DNA from 2 places in the Paeniglutamicibacter sp. NPDC091659 genome. Region 2 is predicted to be linked to the other one. Evidence: riboswitches for the same ligand, from Rfam matches in the RefSeq annotation. Region 2 holds a riboswitch; the other holds the start of a gene.
The links. A riboswitch is a leader RNA that binds a small molecule or an ion and turns the genes downstream of it on or off. The one in region 2 is predicted to bind glycine.
Positions count from the first base shown of each region.

Region 1: another riboswitch for glycine. It lies ahead of ACIQLF_RS08140 (hypothetical protein); the one in region 2 lies ahead of gcvP (aminomethyl-transferring glycine dehydrogenase).

Region 1 is NZ_JBIVTO010000003.1:115,719-123,144, reverse strand. It holds gene ACIQLF_RS08150 (helix-turn-helix domain-containing protein) at 1-973, opposite strand, end outside; gene cycA (D-serine/D-alanine/glycine transporter) at 1,552-3,036, opposite strand; gene ACIQLF_RS08140 (hypothetical protein) at 3,092-3,295, opposite strand; glycine riboswitch at 3,457-3,554, opposite strand; gene ACIQLF_RS08135 (dTMP kinase) at 4,099-4,722, shown strand; gene aceA (isocitrate lyase) at 5,129-6,430, shown strand; gene aceB (malate synthase A) at 6,567-7,426, shown strand, end outside.
Region 2 is NZ_JBIVTO010000001.1:1,085,499-1,092,924, reverse strand. It holds gene gcvT (glycine cleavage system aminomethyltransferase GcvT) at 1-979, opposite strand, end outside; gene gcvP (aminomethyl-transferring glycine dehydrogenase) at 1,019-3,856, opposite strand; glycine riboswitch at 4,032-4,132, opposite strand; gene ACIQLF_RS04880 (NADPH-dependent F420 reductase) at 4,380-5,015, shown strand; gene ACIQLF_RS04875 (VIT family protein) at 5,127-5,849, opposite strand; gene ACIQLF_RS04870 (SGNH/GDSL hydrolase family protein) at 5,932-6,705, opposite strand; gene ACIQLF_RS04865 (hypothetical protein) at 6,834-7,097, shown strand; gene ACIQLF_RS04860 (serine hydrolase domain-containing protein) at 7,157-7,426, opposite strand, start outside.

The DNA.
Region 1 (7,426 bases), on a different contig from region 2:
GGTTGGTGAACCTGTGTGCGGCCGTTTCATAGGAGACGGAGAAGGCATCGCGGATGTCCTCCACCGCCAGTTCGCGGGCGCTCTTGGCTTTTTGCAGGAAGTCGACGGTTGCCTTCTCCGGCATCATCAACGAGGCAGCGAAATAGTTGGTCGCAACGCGCTGGCGCAGGAAATCGGAGTAATCCTGCGGCGCCTCATGACCCAGAACGCGGTGGCCGAACGCCTGCAGCAACACCGAACGCGTTGAATGCTCGGAGCGCTGGGACTGAGTCAGGTAGACGCGCATGTTCTTGAGGTCGGTCACCGACCGGGTGGAGTGCGGCAGATCCGAGACGTTGTGCAGCGAGAAGCCAAGATGCGTGGCAATATCGGTGATCTGGTGGTGGGACAGCGGGCCGGAAGCGTGGCCGATGGCCTTGAGCACCTTGGCCGCCTCCTTTTCGATCTCCGGGTAGTAGTTGTTGCGCTCGCGCATTTCCCCGCGAAGCTCCACGTTGGCGCGGCGCGCTTCTTCCGGCGTTGCCGACTGCTCGTTGAGCCGTCGCTCAAGTTCGCCCTGCAACCCGACCAGGGATTCGAGGACGTCCATGGGCAGCCTGGAGGAAATGCGCACCTTGGGCAGCCCGAGCGACTGATAGAGCGGCCCGCGCTGGGCGCGCTCGAGTTCGATCTCCAACGCCGCGCGCTTGGTCGGCGGTTCGGACCCCAGCAATTCATCCAGTCCGACCCCAAAGATGCCGGCCAGCGCCTTGAGCATGCTGAGCTTTGGTTCGCGCTTGCCGTTTTCCATCAAGGACAGCTGGCTGGGTGCGGTTCCGACCGCCTCGGAAAGATCATCCAGGGTCATCGCCTTGGCCTTGCGCAGGTGTCGGATCCGGCGCCCAAGGGAAATGACGTCGAGTTCTTCGGCGTCCTCGACCGACAATTCGGTCTTTTGCGGCCCTGAAGGGCGATTCCATGTGGGGGTGCTCACTTTTTCAGGGTACGCGAAGAACCAAACTATTTTCCAGCATGTGACCCCACTTCTCGTTCGCAGAAGTGCTCCATATGCGTTTTTCGGTAAAAGAACCGGCATTCTGCTCACGCCGGACCTAAAACTGATAACCGGATTCAGCGCTCCGTTCAAGCCCGCGAATCTAGAATTGAGGTACGGCACGAAGGACCGGTGAGTACGATGAAAAACACCCATTCCCCCACAGAAAACTCCGCAGCGAAGACCTCCAGAGTGGGGCCTGCCGCACTGCATGGATCGGCATCCAGCCCTGGTCTTCCGAATCTGGCCGGCGCCCAAATCCCGGGCCCGGGAACAGGGCATTTGCTCTACGGCGAAAACGGCCGCCTGACGGACGCCGCGGCGGACCCGTGGGAGCTGGAAGGCCACTTGGGTTCCCGAAGCGCGATTCGCCGCTTCCTTGCTCGGGTCTTTAGGCATTGACAGGCTCTCAAATACGACCGCCCAGGAGAACCGGCCGCCATTCAACGCGAAACGCGGCGCGGGCAGCCACATCCATGGCTGCCCGCGCCGCGTTTCGCTTCAGGTGGCGCCGATCGCTACTTCGCGGCCGGCTCCCGGAGTTCCTGTTCCTCGATTACATGGCCGGCGTTGAACTCAGCGGCGCTCTTGTGTTCCTCAATGACCTTTGCCGCGTGCAGGGTCCGCAGCGCTGCGTGCTGCGGGCGGCGGCGAAGCAGCACGTAGCCGATGCCCAGTGCAACGAACCAGATCGGGGTGAAGAGCAGCGCCGACAGGGTGTCGGCCTGCGTGGTCAGCGCCCAGAGGATGAAGCCGAAGAAGGCCAGCACCACGTAGGGCATGAACGTTCCGCCGGGCATCTTGAACTTGCTTTCCGAGTGCAGCTGCGGGCGACGCTTGCGGTAGACGATGTAGCTGATCAGGATGATCGACCACACGAACATGAAGCACAGGGCCGAAACGGTGGTGACCAGGGTGAAGGCTTCGGCCACGCTGCCCTCGGCGTAGAGCAGTGCCACGCCGGCGAGCAGGAACATGCAGGAGAACAGCAGTGCATTGCGCGGGACCTTGGTCCGGGAGAGCTTCGCGAAGGCCTTGGGAGCGTCGCCCTCCTCGGCCAGTCCGTGGATCATGCGGGACGTCGAGTAGATGCCGGAGTTTGCACTGGAGGTTGCCGAGGTGAGCACCACGAAGTTCACGATGCCGGCGGCCCCGGCAAGGCCAGCCAGGGCGAACATGCCCACGAACGGGGATTCCTCGGCGCTGAACAGGTTCCACGGCTGGACCGCCATGAGGATGACCAATGCGCCGACGTAGAAGAACAGGATGCGGATCGGGATGGAGTTGATCGCACGCGGCAGGGTCGTTTCCGGGTCCTTGGTCTCGGCGGCGGTGGTACCGACCAGCTCGATGCCGACGAACGCGAACACCGCGATCTGGAAGCCGGCGACGAAGCCCATGAAGCCTGTCGGGAACATCCCGCCGTCGCTCCAGAGGTTCGTGAAGGAGGCAGTGACGCCGTTGTGCTCGAAGCCCGTGATGACCATGACCAGGCCGATGACGATCAGTGCGCCGATGGCGACGATCTTGACCAGGGCGAACCAGAACTCGGTCTCGCCGAAGTTCTTCACGCTCGGCAGGTTAAGCGCCACCAGCAACAGGATGCAGGCCACGGCCGGGATCCACAGCGGCAGGTCCTTCCACCAGTACGCCACGTAGTGGGAGATCGCCACGACGTCGGCGATGCCGGTTACCACCCAGCAGAACCAATAGGTCCAGCCGGTGAAGAATGCCGCCCACGGGCCAAGAATGTCCCCCGCGAAGTCGGAGAAGTTCTTGTAGTTGGTGTTGCTCAGCAGCAATTCGCCCATCGCGCGCATCACGAAGAAGAGCATGAAGCCGATGATCATGTACACGAAGATCACTGACGGCCCGGCGACAGAGATGGTCTTGCCCGAGCCCATGAACAGGCCGGTGCCAATGGCCCCGCCGATCGCGATCAGTTGGATATGGCGGTTGGAGAGCCCACGCTCAAGGTGGGGTGCGGAACTGTTGTTGCTCATGCTGTTGCCTTCCAGATGGGTGCTGGTGCTTCGGTGGCGTGACATGGACGATTCCCTAGCTGTAGTCGCCGACGGGGGCTAGGTTCTGAATCGAGTCCTGCGCATTGTTCTCCGAGGCAACCATTCCCATGCCGTTGCGCTTGCAGGAGAGACCCGAGGCGAAGCGCGCGGCGAACTCCGGATCCCGCTGAACGGGATCGTGGAGCAGGCCAGCGGGCGCGCCGATGGGCAACCGGGCAGTGGCGTGGGTGGTTAGCATCTTGGAGGAACTTCCGAATAGCGCGCGGGCGATGCCGCGCTTTTCTTGAGTCCTCCCCGATCTGTTTACGTACCTGAGAGTTTCCATCCCTGCCCGCAAGGGGGTGTGGGACTTGCTCCTTCGGTGAGCACGGATTCCACCGTGCTGCTTTCCAGATTCGCCTCTTCGTGGCGGTACGGGGGCCTGAGAGTTTCCTGGGGAGGAATTGCTCCTACGGCGCCCGTCCATGGATTGGACGGGGCTCTCCCGCCACGTGTAAACGGCGATACGTATGTGATTGCAGTCACAATTTACGCCCGACGCGCGCATGGCGCAACTCGGGGAGCGCCCGCTGGCGCAGTGGTCCATGAAACAGCCCGCTGACATGCGGTGAAATGCGCCATGCGGTTGCGTCACATTCTCCAGGGGGGGCATGAAGACGTCCGAGCAGAGTTCCCGTTTCCGCCCATGTTCCCGATCTGGCGGTTGCCGTATTCCGGGCTCCCGGCGTTCGCCGTGAAGACCTCTGCAACCTCCGAGCTCGACGCGAAGCTGGACCCGTGGTTCAGCGGCCCGGACAGGTCCGCCGTGGATTCACGGGAAAGGCCGATGTCCGCGCGCTCTCGCAGCGTCCCTCTTTCCACGTCCCCGGGTGCCGGTTCCCGCGCCGTGCGAGTGCGCCCAGCGCGGTTCGCTGAAAACGCACGATGTCGCTCCTGCATCGAATTGCCCCGCTTGTTCGTTGGAACTTGTAGAAAACCTATTTAGCCAACAAACGGAGCCCTTTGCCTTCAGCCCATGCAACACCTTCCGAGGAAGTCGTCATGCCACCAAGTACCGGGCGCGCCACTACCCGATCAGATGTTCCGTCGCGCCGCCGGACGATTGTGTTGCTGGGTATCGATGGGGCCGGCAAGACAACTGCCGCGACCGCTCTTGTTGCCGGCGTCCGCGCCACCGGGATTCGGGCCCAGCTGCTGCGTAATCCGGCCGGACGGCGCTGGATGTCACGCGTGGCTGCACGATTCGGCACCGCATTGCCGCCGGTCTGGGCCAATCGGCTGGAGTCCGTGGTTCGATGCGTCAATGTCCTTCTCGCCCATGCCCGAGCCGCCACATTTCCCGGCACCACCGTCATGGATCGGCACGTGGCTTGCCAGCTGGTCTTGCGCTCGGTCCGCGGCTTGCCGCGCGGACGCCTTCTGCCATGGCTCATGGCCCGGCTCCCCCGTCCCGATGCCGTCATCTTGATCGACCTTCCCGCCGAAATTGCGTATGCCCGGATCGTTGCACGCGGGGAAGACAGCGAAACGCTGTCCTATTTGGCCTCGGCACGTGAGGCATATCTGGAGATTGCCGCATCCAAGGGCTGGCATGTCATTGACGGCTCCGAAACACCGGAAAACGTCGCGCTCAAAACCCTGCAGGCCGCTTCGCATAACGCCTGAGACGTGAGGTGGCTGGTTCCCCGGTCCCCTTGCCCATGGCAACGCCCCTGACCGATGCGTGAGCGCATCGTACCCAGGCCCGACCATCGCCGCCACCCTCGGTTGCGGTGCCGACTTGGATATGTGCAGATCCGGGATTCTTCAGCCCTGAGAAATATCCCCTGCTTCTTCGGCCCTTCCCAGACTCGATCCGCCAATTTTCGGTTTTGCCTGCCGAATCCTGGCCGGAGTGAGCATAATTTTCGAAAACGCGAAGAAATGCAAATCTTTCCGTGAAATGACCCTAGATAGCGCTGTCAAAGTGCGGAAATGTAGGTCCTACGCAGAAAGAACGCCGGAACAACCCACCAGGTTCAACGATGAAGTTGATCTCGGACCGGCACCGGCAACCAGCAAGGAGAAGGCAATGACCGAGCAGAATTCGACCGAGAACCGCATCGCTTCAATCGAGCAGGACTGGGCAACGAACCCACGTTGGAACGGCGTCACTCGTGATTACTCGGCAGCAGACGTTGTGAAGTTGCAGGGCTCCGTACAGGAAGAGCACACGCTGGCAAGGCGTGGTTCCGAGAAGCTTTGGAAGCAGCTCACCGAAGAAGCCCCGACCGGTGGATACACCAACGCCCTTGGCGCCCTGACCGGCAACCAGGCAGTACAGCAGGTCAAGGCCGGCCTCCGCGCCATCTACCTTTCCGGCTGGCAGGTCGCCGCCGATGCAAACCTTTCGGGCCAGACTTACCCGGACCAGTCGCTCTACCCGGCCAACTCGGTTCCGCAGGTTGTCCGCCGCATCAACAACGCCCTCCTCCGCGCAGACCAGATCGAGCACGCGGAAGGCATCAAGACCGTTGAGGATTGGCTCGTGCCGATCGTGGCAGACGCCGAGGCCGGCTTCGGCGGCCCGCTGAACGCCTACGAACTGATGAAGTCGATGATCTCCTCCGGCGCCTCTGGCGTTCACTGGGAAGACCAGCTCGCTTCGGAAAAGAAGTGCGGCCACCTCGGCGGCAAGGTCCTGATCCCGACCCAGCAGCACGTTCGCACCCTGAACGCAGCCCGCCTGGCAGCCGACGTCGCGGGCACCCCGTCCGTCGTCATCGCCCGCACCGACGCCGAGGCAGCAACCCTGATCACCTCGGACGTCGACGATCGTGACAAGCCGTTCGTCACCGGCGAGCGCACCGCCGAAGGCTTCTACAAGGTCCGCAACGGCATCGAACCATGCATCGCCCGCGCCAAGGCCTACGCCCCGTACTCCGACCTCATCTGGATGGAAACCGGAACCCCGGACCTGGAACTTGCCCGCAAGTTCGCCGAGGCAGTCAAGAAGGACTTCCCGGACCAGATGCTCTCCTACAACTGCTCCCCTTCCTTCAACTGGAAGAAGCACCTGGACGATGCAACCATCGCCAAGTTCCAGCGCGAACTCGGAGCGATGGGCTTCACATTCCAGTTCATCACCCTCGCCGGCTTCCACGCCCTGAACCACTCGATGTTCGACCTGGCCCACGGCTACGCCCGTGAAGGCATGAGCGCATACGTCGAGCTCCAGGAAGCGGAATTCGCCTCCGAGGCACGCGGCTACACCGCAACCAAGCACCAGCGCGAAGTGGGCACCGGCTACTTCGACGACATCGCCACCGTTCTCAACCCGAACGCATCCACCCTGGCTTTGGCGGGATCCACCGAAGCCGGCCAGTTCCACTAAACACACCGCGGCGGTTTCCGCTTCAGTGTCCTGTGGGGCCGGTTGAACACAGCCGGCCCCACAGGGTTACACGCTTTTCCAGCAGCATCCAGGCAAACCGCCACCCACAAATCTTGATTTTCGAAGGAGTCCAGCCATGAACGATCCCATCACCCTGAACGGTATTACTTTGGTCGCTGCGCCGGTTCGCCGGCAGGAGGAGGTGCTCACCCCTCAGGCGCTGGACTTCCTGGCCCAGCTTCACAAGGCATTCGACGGACGTCGCGCAGAACTGATGCAGACCCGTCAGCTGAACCGCGCCCGGATCGCCAATGGCGCCGATCCGAAGTTCCGCCCGGAGACCAAATCGATCCGCGAGGATAGTACCTGGCAGGTCGCACCCATCGCGCCGGGTCTGGAGGACCGCCGCGTTGAGATCACCGGCCCCACCGACCGCAAGATGACCATCAACGCCCTGAACTCCGGCGCCAAGGTCTGGCTCGCCGACATGGAGGACTCCTCCACCCCGAGCTGGTCCAACGTCATCAACGGTCAGCTGAACCTGCGCTCCGTGCTGGACCGCAACATCGACTTCACCTCCCCGGAGGGCAAGGAATACAAGCTCACCGGCGAGAAGCTCACCGACCTGCCGACCATCGTTGTCCGCCCCCGCGGCTGGCACCTGCCGGAAAAGAACCTGTTGGTTGCCGGCAAGCCGATGTCCGGCGCATTGGTCGACTTCGGCCTGTACTTCTACCACAACGCCCAGCGCCTGATCTCGCAGGGCCGCGGTCCCTACTTCTACCTGCCGAAGATCGAAAACCACCTCGAGGCCCGCCTCTGGAACGACGTCTTCGTCCTGGCACAGGACCTGGTGGGCATCCCGCAGGGCACCATCCGTGCCACCGTGCTGATCGAAACCATCACCGCGGCTTTCGAGATGGAGGAAATCCTCTACGAACTGCGCGAACACGCAGCGGGCCTGAACGCCGGCCGTTGGGACTACATCTTCTCCAT
Region 2 (7,426 bases):
GGGTCGGGGAAGGCTGGCCGGAAGTGACGGTGCCAACCTGCACGCCGTCCTTCATGACCGGGTAGCCGCCGCGGCCGGCGCGACGTCCCAGGCCCTTGAGGCCGACCAGCACGCGCTTGGCGCCTTCGGCCTTGATGGCCTCCAGTGCTTCGCGGCCCACGAAGTTCTCTTCCTTCTTGAAGGAAACGATCGGGCCGAGGTTGGCCTCGAACGGGTTGCCTTCAAGGGAGAGCTCGTTGCCGTACAGCGGCATGCCGGCCTCGAGGCGCAGCGAGTCGCGGCAGGCAAGACCGGCGGGGATCAGCCCGTGCTCGGCGCCGGCAGCCATCAGGGCGTCCCAGAGTTCCGGGGCCTGTGCGTTCGGCACGTACAGCTCGAAGCCGTCCTCGCCGGTGTAGCCGGTGCGGGCCAACAGCACGTCGATGCCGGCAACCGTGGTCTCGTCGGCGGCGTAGTAGTTCATGTCGGACACCAGCGCCTTGGCGGACTCGTCGACAACCTTGTGCAGGATGGCCACTGCGGCCGGGCCCTGGACGGCGATCAACGAGGTCTCGGCCGAGGCGTCGGTGACGGTGACGTCGAAGCCTGCTGCGCGCTCTGCAAGTGCCGCGGCAACCACCGGGGCGTTGCCGGCGTTCGGCACGACCAGGAACTTTTCGTCCCCGCGGCGGTAGGTGATCAGGTCGTCAATGATGCCGCCGGCTTCGTTGCAGATGACCGAGTACTTGGCCTTGCCGACCTTCATCACGGCCATGTTGCCGGCCAGTGCGGTGTTCAGGAAGGTCGCGGCGTCCGGGCCCTCTACCCAGACCTCGCCCATGTGGGAGAGGTCGAAGAGACCGGCGGTGGCGCGCACTGCCTTGTGTTCGGCCAATTCCGAACCGTACTTCAGCGGCATGTCCCAGCCGCCGAAGTCGGTGAAGGATGCGCCTAGTTCCGCATGCTGGGCATGCAGGGAGGTTTTCTTCGGGTCGCTCATCAAGCTACCTTTCGTGGGGCTCAAAAATGAGTGGCGGAATTAGTTTTCGAAGGCTTCGGGAGCCGGGCAGGAGCAGATCAGGTTGCGGTCGCCACCTGCGCCGTCGATGCGCCCCACTGCAGGGAAGTACTTGTCGACGCGCAGGGCGTGGACCGGGAATGCGGCCTGCTCCACGGTGTACTTGCGGTCCCAGTCGGTGTTGATGACTGCCGAGACGGTGTGCGGGGCGTTGCGCAGCGGGGATTCCTCGATGTCGAAGTCTCCCGCGAGCACCTGCTCCATTTCGCCGCGGATCGCGATCATGGCTTCGATGAAGCGCTCGATCTCGCCCAGGTCCTCGGACTCGGTCGGCTCCACCATCAGGGTGCCGGCGACCGGGAAGGACAGGGTCGGTGCGTGGAAGCCGAAGTCGATCAGGCGCTTGGCAACGTCCTCGGCGGTGACGCCGGTCTTGTTGGTCAGCTCGCGCAGGTCAAGGATGCACTCGTGCGCAACCAGGCCCTTGTTGCCGGTGAACAGGATCGGGAAGTGCTGGTTCAGGCGGCTGGCGATGTAGTTCGCCGAGAGGATTGCGGTCTTGGTGGCGTCGGTCAGGCCTTCGCCGCCCATCATCGCAATGTAGGCCCAGGAGATCGGCAGCACGCCGGCCGAACCGAAGAGCGTTGCCACGACGGGGACGCCGTCGCGCACGGTGTAGGTGCCGGTGGCATCGCCCGGGAGGAACGGCACCAGGTGCTCGGCCACGGCAACCGGGCCCACGCCCGGTCCGCCGCCGCCGTGCGGGATGCAGAAGGTCTTGTGCAGGTTCAGGTGGGACACGTCGCCGCCGAACTTGCCCGGCTGGGCGAGGCCAACGAGGGCGTTCATGTTGGCGCCGTCGATGTAGACCTGGCCGCCCGCTGCGTGGACCTTGTCGCAGACCTCGCGCACGTCCGGGTCGTACACGCCGTGGGTGGACGGGTAGGTGATCATGATCGCGGCAAGGACGTCCTTGTTCGCTTCGATCTTCGCGTCCAGGTCGTTGGCGTCGATGGAGCCGTCGGCCGCGGTCTTCACGACGACGACCTTCATGCCGGCCAGGACGGCCGAGGCGGCGTTGGTGCCGTGGGCCGAGGCCGGGATCAGGCAGACGGTGCGCTGGGCATCGCCGTTGGCCTGGTGGAAGCCGCTGATGGCCAGAAGGCCCGCGTATTCGCCCTGCGAGCCGGCATTCGGCTGCAGCGAGACACCGGCGTAGCCGGTGATCTCCGAGAGGCGGCCCTCGAGGTCTGTGATCAGTTCGCGCCAGCCAATGGTCTGGTGCTCCGGGGCGAACGGGTGGATCGAGGCGAATTCCGGCCAGGAGATGGATTCCATCTCGGCGGTGGAGTTCAGCTTCATGGTGCACGAGCCCAGCGGGATCATGGTGCGGTCCAGGGCCAGGTCGCGGTCCGAGAGGCGGCGCAGGTAGCGCAGCATCTGGGTCTCGGACTTGATGGTGTTGAAGATCGGGTGGGTCAGGTAGTCGCTGGTGCGAACCACTGCCGCCGGAAGCTCGAAGCCCTCGGCCTTGAAGCCCTCGCCCGTGACGCCGAAGACGGCTGCGATGGCTGCAACGTGTGCCGGGGTGGTGGTCTCGTCGGTGGAGATGCCCACGGTGTCGGCGTTGACGCGGCGCAGGTTGATGCCCGCTTCTTCGGCCTTGGCGATGGTCGCGTCGATGTCGGCGACCTTGACCTGGACGGTGTCGAAGAACGAGTCGGCAACCAGTTCAAGGCCTGCACCGGCAAGCACGGTGGCGATGGTGCGGGCATGGTTGTGCGTGCGCTGTGCGATGCGCTTCAGGCCGGCCGGGCCGTGGTACACGGCGTACATCGAGGCGGTGATCGCCAGCAGCGCCTGGGCGGTGCAGATGTTGGACGTGGCCTTTTCACGGCGGATGTGCTGCTCGCGGGTCTGCAGGGCCAGGCGGTAGGCGGGGGCGCCTGCCGAGTCCTTGGAAACACCGACCAGGCGGCCCGGAAGGGCGCGCTCCAGGCCGTGGCGCACTGCCAGGTAGGCTGCGTGCGGGCCGCCGAAGAACAGCGGAACGCCGAAGCGCTGGGTGTTGCCGACGGCGATGTCGGCACCCTGCTCGCCCGGGGAAACGATCATGGTCAGTGCCAGGATGTCGGCGGCGACGGTGACCATGGCGCCGCGCTCCTTGGCTGCTGCGATGATTGCCGCGTGGTCGACGACTGCGCCGTTGTTGCCCGGCTGCTGCAGCACGATGCCGGAGATCTCACCCTCGGGCAGGCCCTGGGTCAGGTCGACGATTTCGACCTCGAAGCCGAGGGCCTCGGCGCGGCCCTGGACCACGGAGACGGTCTGCGGGAAGAGGTTGGCGTCAAGGACGGTCTTGGCGGTGGCCTTGGCCTTGTTGGCGCGGCGCATCAGCAACACTGCTTCTGCAACGGCGGATGCCTCGTCGAGCATCGAGGCGTTGGCGATCGGCAGGCCGGTCAGGTCCATGACCATGGTCTGGAAGTTCAGCAAGGCTTCGAGGCGGCCCTGGGAGATTTCCGGCTGGTACGGGGTGTAGGCGGTGTACCAGGCCGGGTTCTCAAGGATGTTGCGCAGGATCACCGGCGGGGTGTAGGTGTCGGAGAAACCCTGGCCGATCATCTGGGTCTTCATGACGTTCTTGCCGGCAAGCACGCGGAGATCGGAAAGGACCTCGGCTTCGGTGCGCGGGGCAGGCAGGTTCAGGGGCTCGCTCTGGCGGATGTCGGCCGGAACGGCCGTATCGACGAGTTCGTCGAGGGAGGAATAACCAAGCTGGGCAAGCATGGTGTCAATGTCGCTGCCCTGGGGGCCAATATGGCGGGCGACGAACTCAGCGGACGGGGTCACGGTCATGGGGAACTCCATTGGGTCATCGGCGTGCGTGCACGCCGAACGAGCTGCAAGTTCCTCCCCGACCCTGTTGCTGTGACCTGAGAGTTTCCGCACTGCTTCGCTTGACGGCGAAACGAATGCTTGCACCTTCGGTGAGCCGCACCGCCGTGGCGATGTTGCTACTTTCCAGAGTTGCCTCTTCGCGGCGGTACGGGGGCCTGAGAGTTTCCCGGGGAGGAATTGCTCCTACGGCGCCCGACCAACTTACGTTGTGCGGGACTCTCCCGCCGCATGTCAGTGGCTGTGCCCCCTGCGAGGCACGATCACCATCCTACCGGCGATGCGTGAGCTAAACAACACGGGCCACCCCGACCCAAATCAACTGGCGGTTCTTCGCCGTCTCGCAGGTTCGCGAAAGAAATTCCACCGAAACACTTGACGCTTCAAGCAAGTGAGGTCTAGTGTTTTACTTGAAAGTTCAACCAAATATTTTGAGGACACCATGAAGAACTTCCTCGCTCGACTCTTCGGAAAGAAGGAAACCATGTCAATCGACATCACCATCATCGGAACCGGCAACATGGCCCGCGCGCTCTCCACCCGTGCCCTGGCAGCAGGCAAGAACCTTCAGGTCCTGGCCCGCAACACCGAGGCAGCAGAGTCGCTCGCGGCCGAACTCGGCCGGGGCACCGTTTCCGGCAACGCCGCGGAGGCCCCGGCCGGCAACATCGTCATTCTGGCACTGCCCTTCGACGCCTCCAAGGAATACATCCAGGCACAGGGCTCGGCGCTGGACGCGAAGATCCTCGTTGACATCTCCAACCCGGTCGACTTCGCAACCTTCGATTCGCTGACCACCGCCGAGGGCAGCTCCGCCGCGGAGGAAATCGCCGCCCTCACCTCCGCCAGCGTCGTCAAGGCCTTCAACACCAACTTCGCCGGCCCGCTGACTGCGGGCAACGCCGACGGCACGGCCCAGGACGTGTTCATCGCGGGCGACGATGCCGCCCGCACCGCCGTGGCCGAGTTCGTCACCGCCGCCGGCATGCGCCCCCTAGAGGTCGGCGGCATCCGCCACGCCCGCGAACTCGAAGGCTTCCAGCTGCTGATGATGGCCATGCAGGTCAACCCGGCCCTGGCCGACTTCAACTGGAACACCTCGCTGCAGGTCGCCGGCTGATCCCTGCCCGCACGGAAAAGGTCCGCGGGAGCCTGCCAACCGGCATCCTCCCGCGGACCTTTTGCACGCCACGGCATCCGGCACGGGCCGGGGCTGCTGCGCGATGCTTAATTACACGATTCCGGAGACCCCGAGCCAGGAACCGATCGCGAACGTGACGGCCAAGGCCGCGGCACCGCCCACCAGCACGCGGATCGTCGGACGCAGCATGGGAGCCCCGCCAAGCCTGGCCCCCAGCGCACCCGTCACGGCCAGGGCCAGCAACACGGCGACGAACGTGACGGGGATCTTCAGCGGCCCCGGCAGGAACACCGCCGTCGCAAAGGGCAGGACGGCGCCGACCGAAAACGCGATGGCGGAGGCGATGGCCGCGTGCCACGGGCTGAGCACCTCGTCCTCGTCCATGTGCAGCTCCGCATCCAGGTGGGCCTTGAGCGCGTCGTGTTCGGTCAGCTCCCTGGCGACCCGGGCGGCCGTCGCCCCGCTGAGTCCCTTGGCCGCATAGATCGCCGTCAGCTCCGCGAGTTCCTCCTCGGGCATCTCCGCGAGTTCCCGGCGTTCCTTCTCGATCAGCGCCTTCTGCGAATCCGCGGAGCTGGACACCGAGACGTACTCCCCCAGCGCCATGGAGATCGCCCCGCCGACGGCTGCGGCAGCGCCGGCCGTCAGGATCGGGCCGTTGGCCGTGGTGGCACCCGCAACGCCGACCACCACCGCGGCGACCGAAACGATCCCGTCGTTGGCCCCGAGCACACCGGCGCGCAACCAGTTCAGTTTCGCCGCGATTCCCTGGTCGTGGGGTTCGGCATCGTGTGGCATTGGATCTAGACTCATGCGGTCCAGCCAATCACCTCAATACCCCCCGTGGCTAGGGTGTGTGCCCCCGGCGTGGCGGCCTGGCCGTTCCCGCGCGCAGCTACGCCTGGACGGGCGCCAGCGAAACGTAGCCGGGGTACTTGGCGCTCAGGCTGTCGCCCGACGACTTGCCCGTCAGCCGGCGTTTGACCCACGGCGCCAGGAATTCCTTGGCCCATGCGGCATCGGCGCGCAGCTTTTCGGCGCGGGTCTGTATGACCAGCGGCGGAAGCTCGGGAACCTCGATCCCGGTCTCGCGGCCCAGCACCCCGAGCACCTTCCTGGCCATCAGCGTGTGCCCGGGCGTTCCCATGTGCAGGCGGTCGGCGGCCCAGTAGCGCCAGTCCTGGAATTCGCGCCAGCGCCAGTAGTCGGCGATGACAGCACCGTGCTTTTCGGCGATTTCGCGCACGCCCTCGTTGTAGATGGCGGTGCGACCGCGGGTCTTCTCGAAGATCGCAGAGCCGTTCGAGTCGAACCCGGTGAACAGCAGCAGCTGCGCGCCGGTTCCGGCGAGCTTGGCCACCGCCTCGTCGTAGCGCTGCATCAGCGCGTCGATGTCGACGCTCGGACGCAGGATGTCGTTGCCGCCCATGTACAGGCTGACCAGCGTCGGCTTCAGCTCCAGCGCGACGGGCAACTGCTCGGAGACCACCTGCCGGATCTTCTTGCCGCGGATCGCGAGGTTCGCGTATCCCCACTCGGGGTCGGCACAGAGCTGCTCGGCGACCCGGTCCGCCCACCCGCGGACCCGGTTGGGACGCGTCGGGTCCTCGTCGCCCATTCCTTCGGTGAAGGAGTCGCCGAGTGCCAGGTATCGTTTCGAGAATTCCACGGCACCAGACTATCCCGCCGGCCATGTTCCGGCGCGGAAGGACCTGCCCCGGGCGACACGCCAAGACTCACGGCATCCATGCGTCCGGGTCACAGCCGGCACAAAGAATGCGGGCGCACTCTCGAAGCATGAAACTGAACCTGCACCGCACCGCTGCAGCCAAGCGCACCCCGGCATTCGGCTCCGATTCCGGCCGCGACCAGGATGCCGCCCGCCCGCTGAACCTCGGCATGCCGAAAAACGACGATCCCGCCCCGGAAACCAGCCAGTACACCGTCCCGCTGCACATTGTTTTCACGCACGGTTCATCGCTCCTGCCCGCTCAGATCCCCTGGCTCGAGGAAATCCGCGGCGACCAGTTCCTCTCCGACCTGCATGCGGAAGTCATCTAGGTTTCAGTGCGCCGCGCCGGTCCCGCTACACAGCTACACCGGTGACCCGGTGACCCGGACTACGCGCCGAGCAGCACCTGGCGCGCCAGCACGCTCAGCCGCCCGCCGCGCGACCCCGTGCCGTTGGTTTCCGCCCGCGCCGGCACGTAGCCAAAGGCCAACCCGTAGGCGGGATCCGCAAAGGCCAGCGCCGCATTGGCGCCGTCGTGCCCGAAGGCGCGGGCCGAACCGAACGCGTTGTTCGCGTGCGCCTTCATGAACCCGATGCCAAAAGCGCCCTGCGTGCCGGTGGCGCGGTCCAGCCCGAACACCCGGTCCTGGCTGACGGC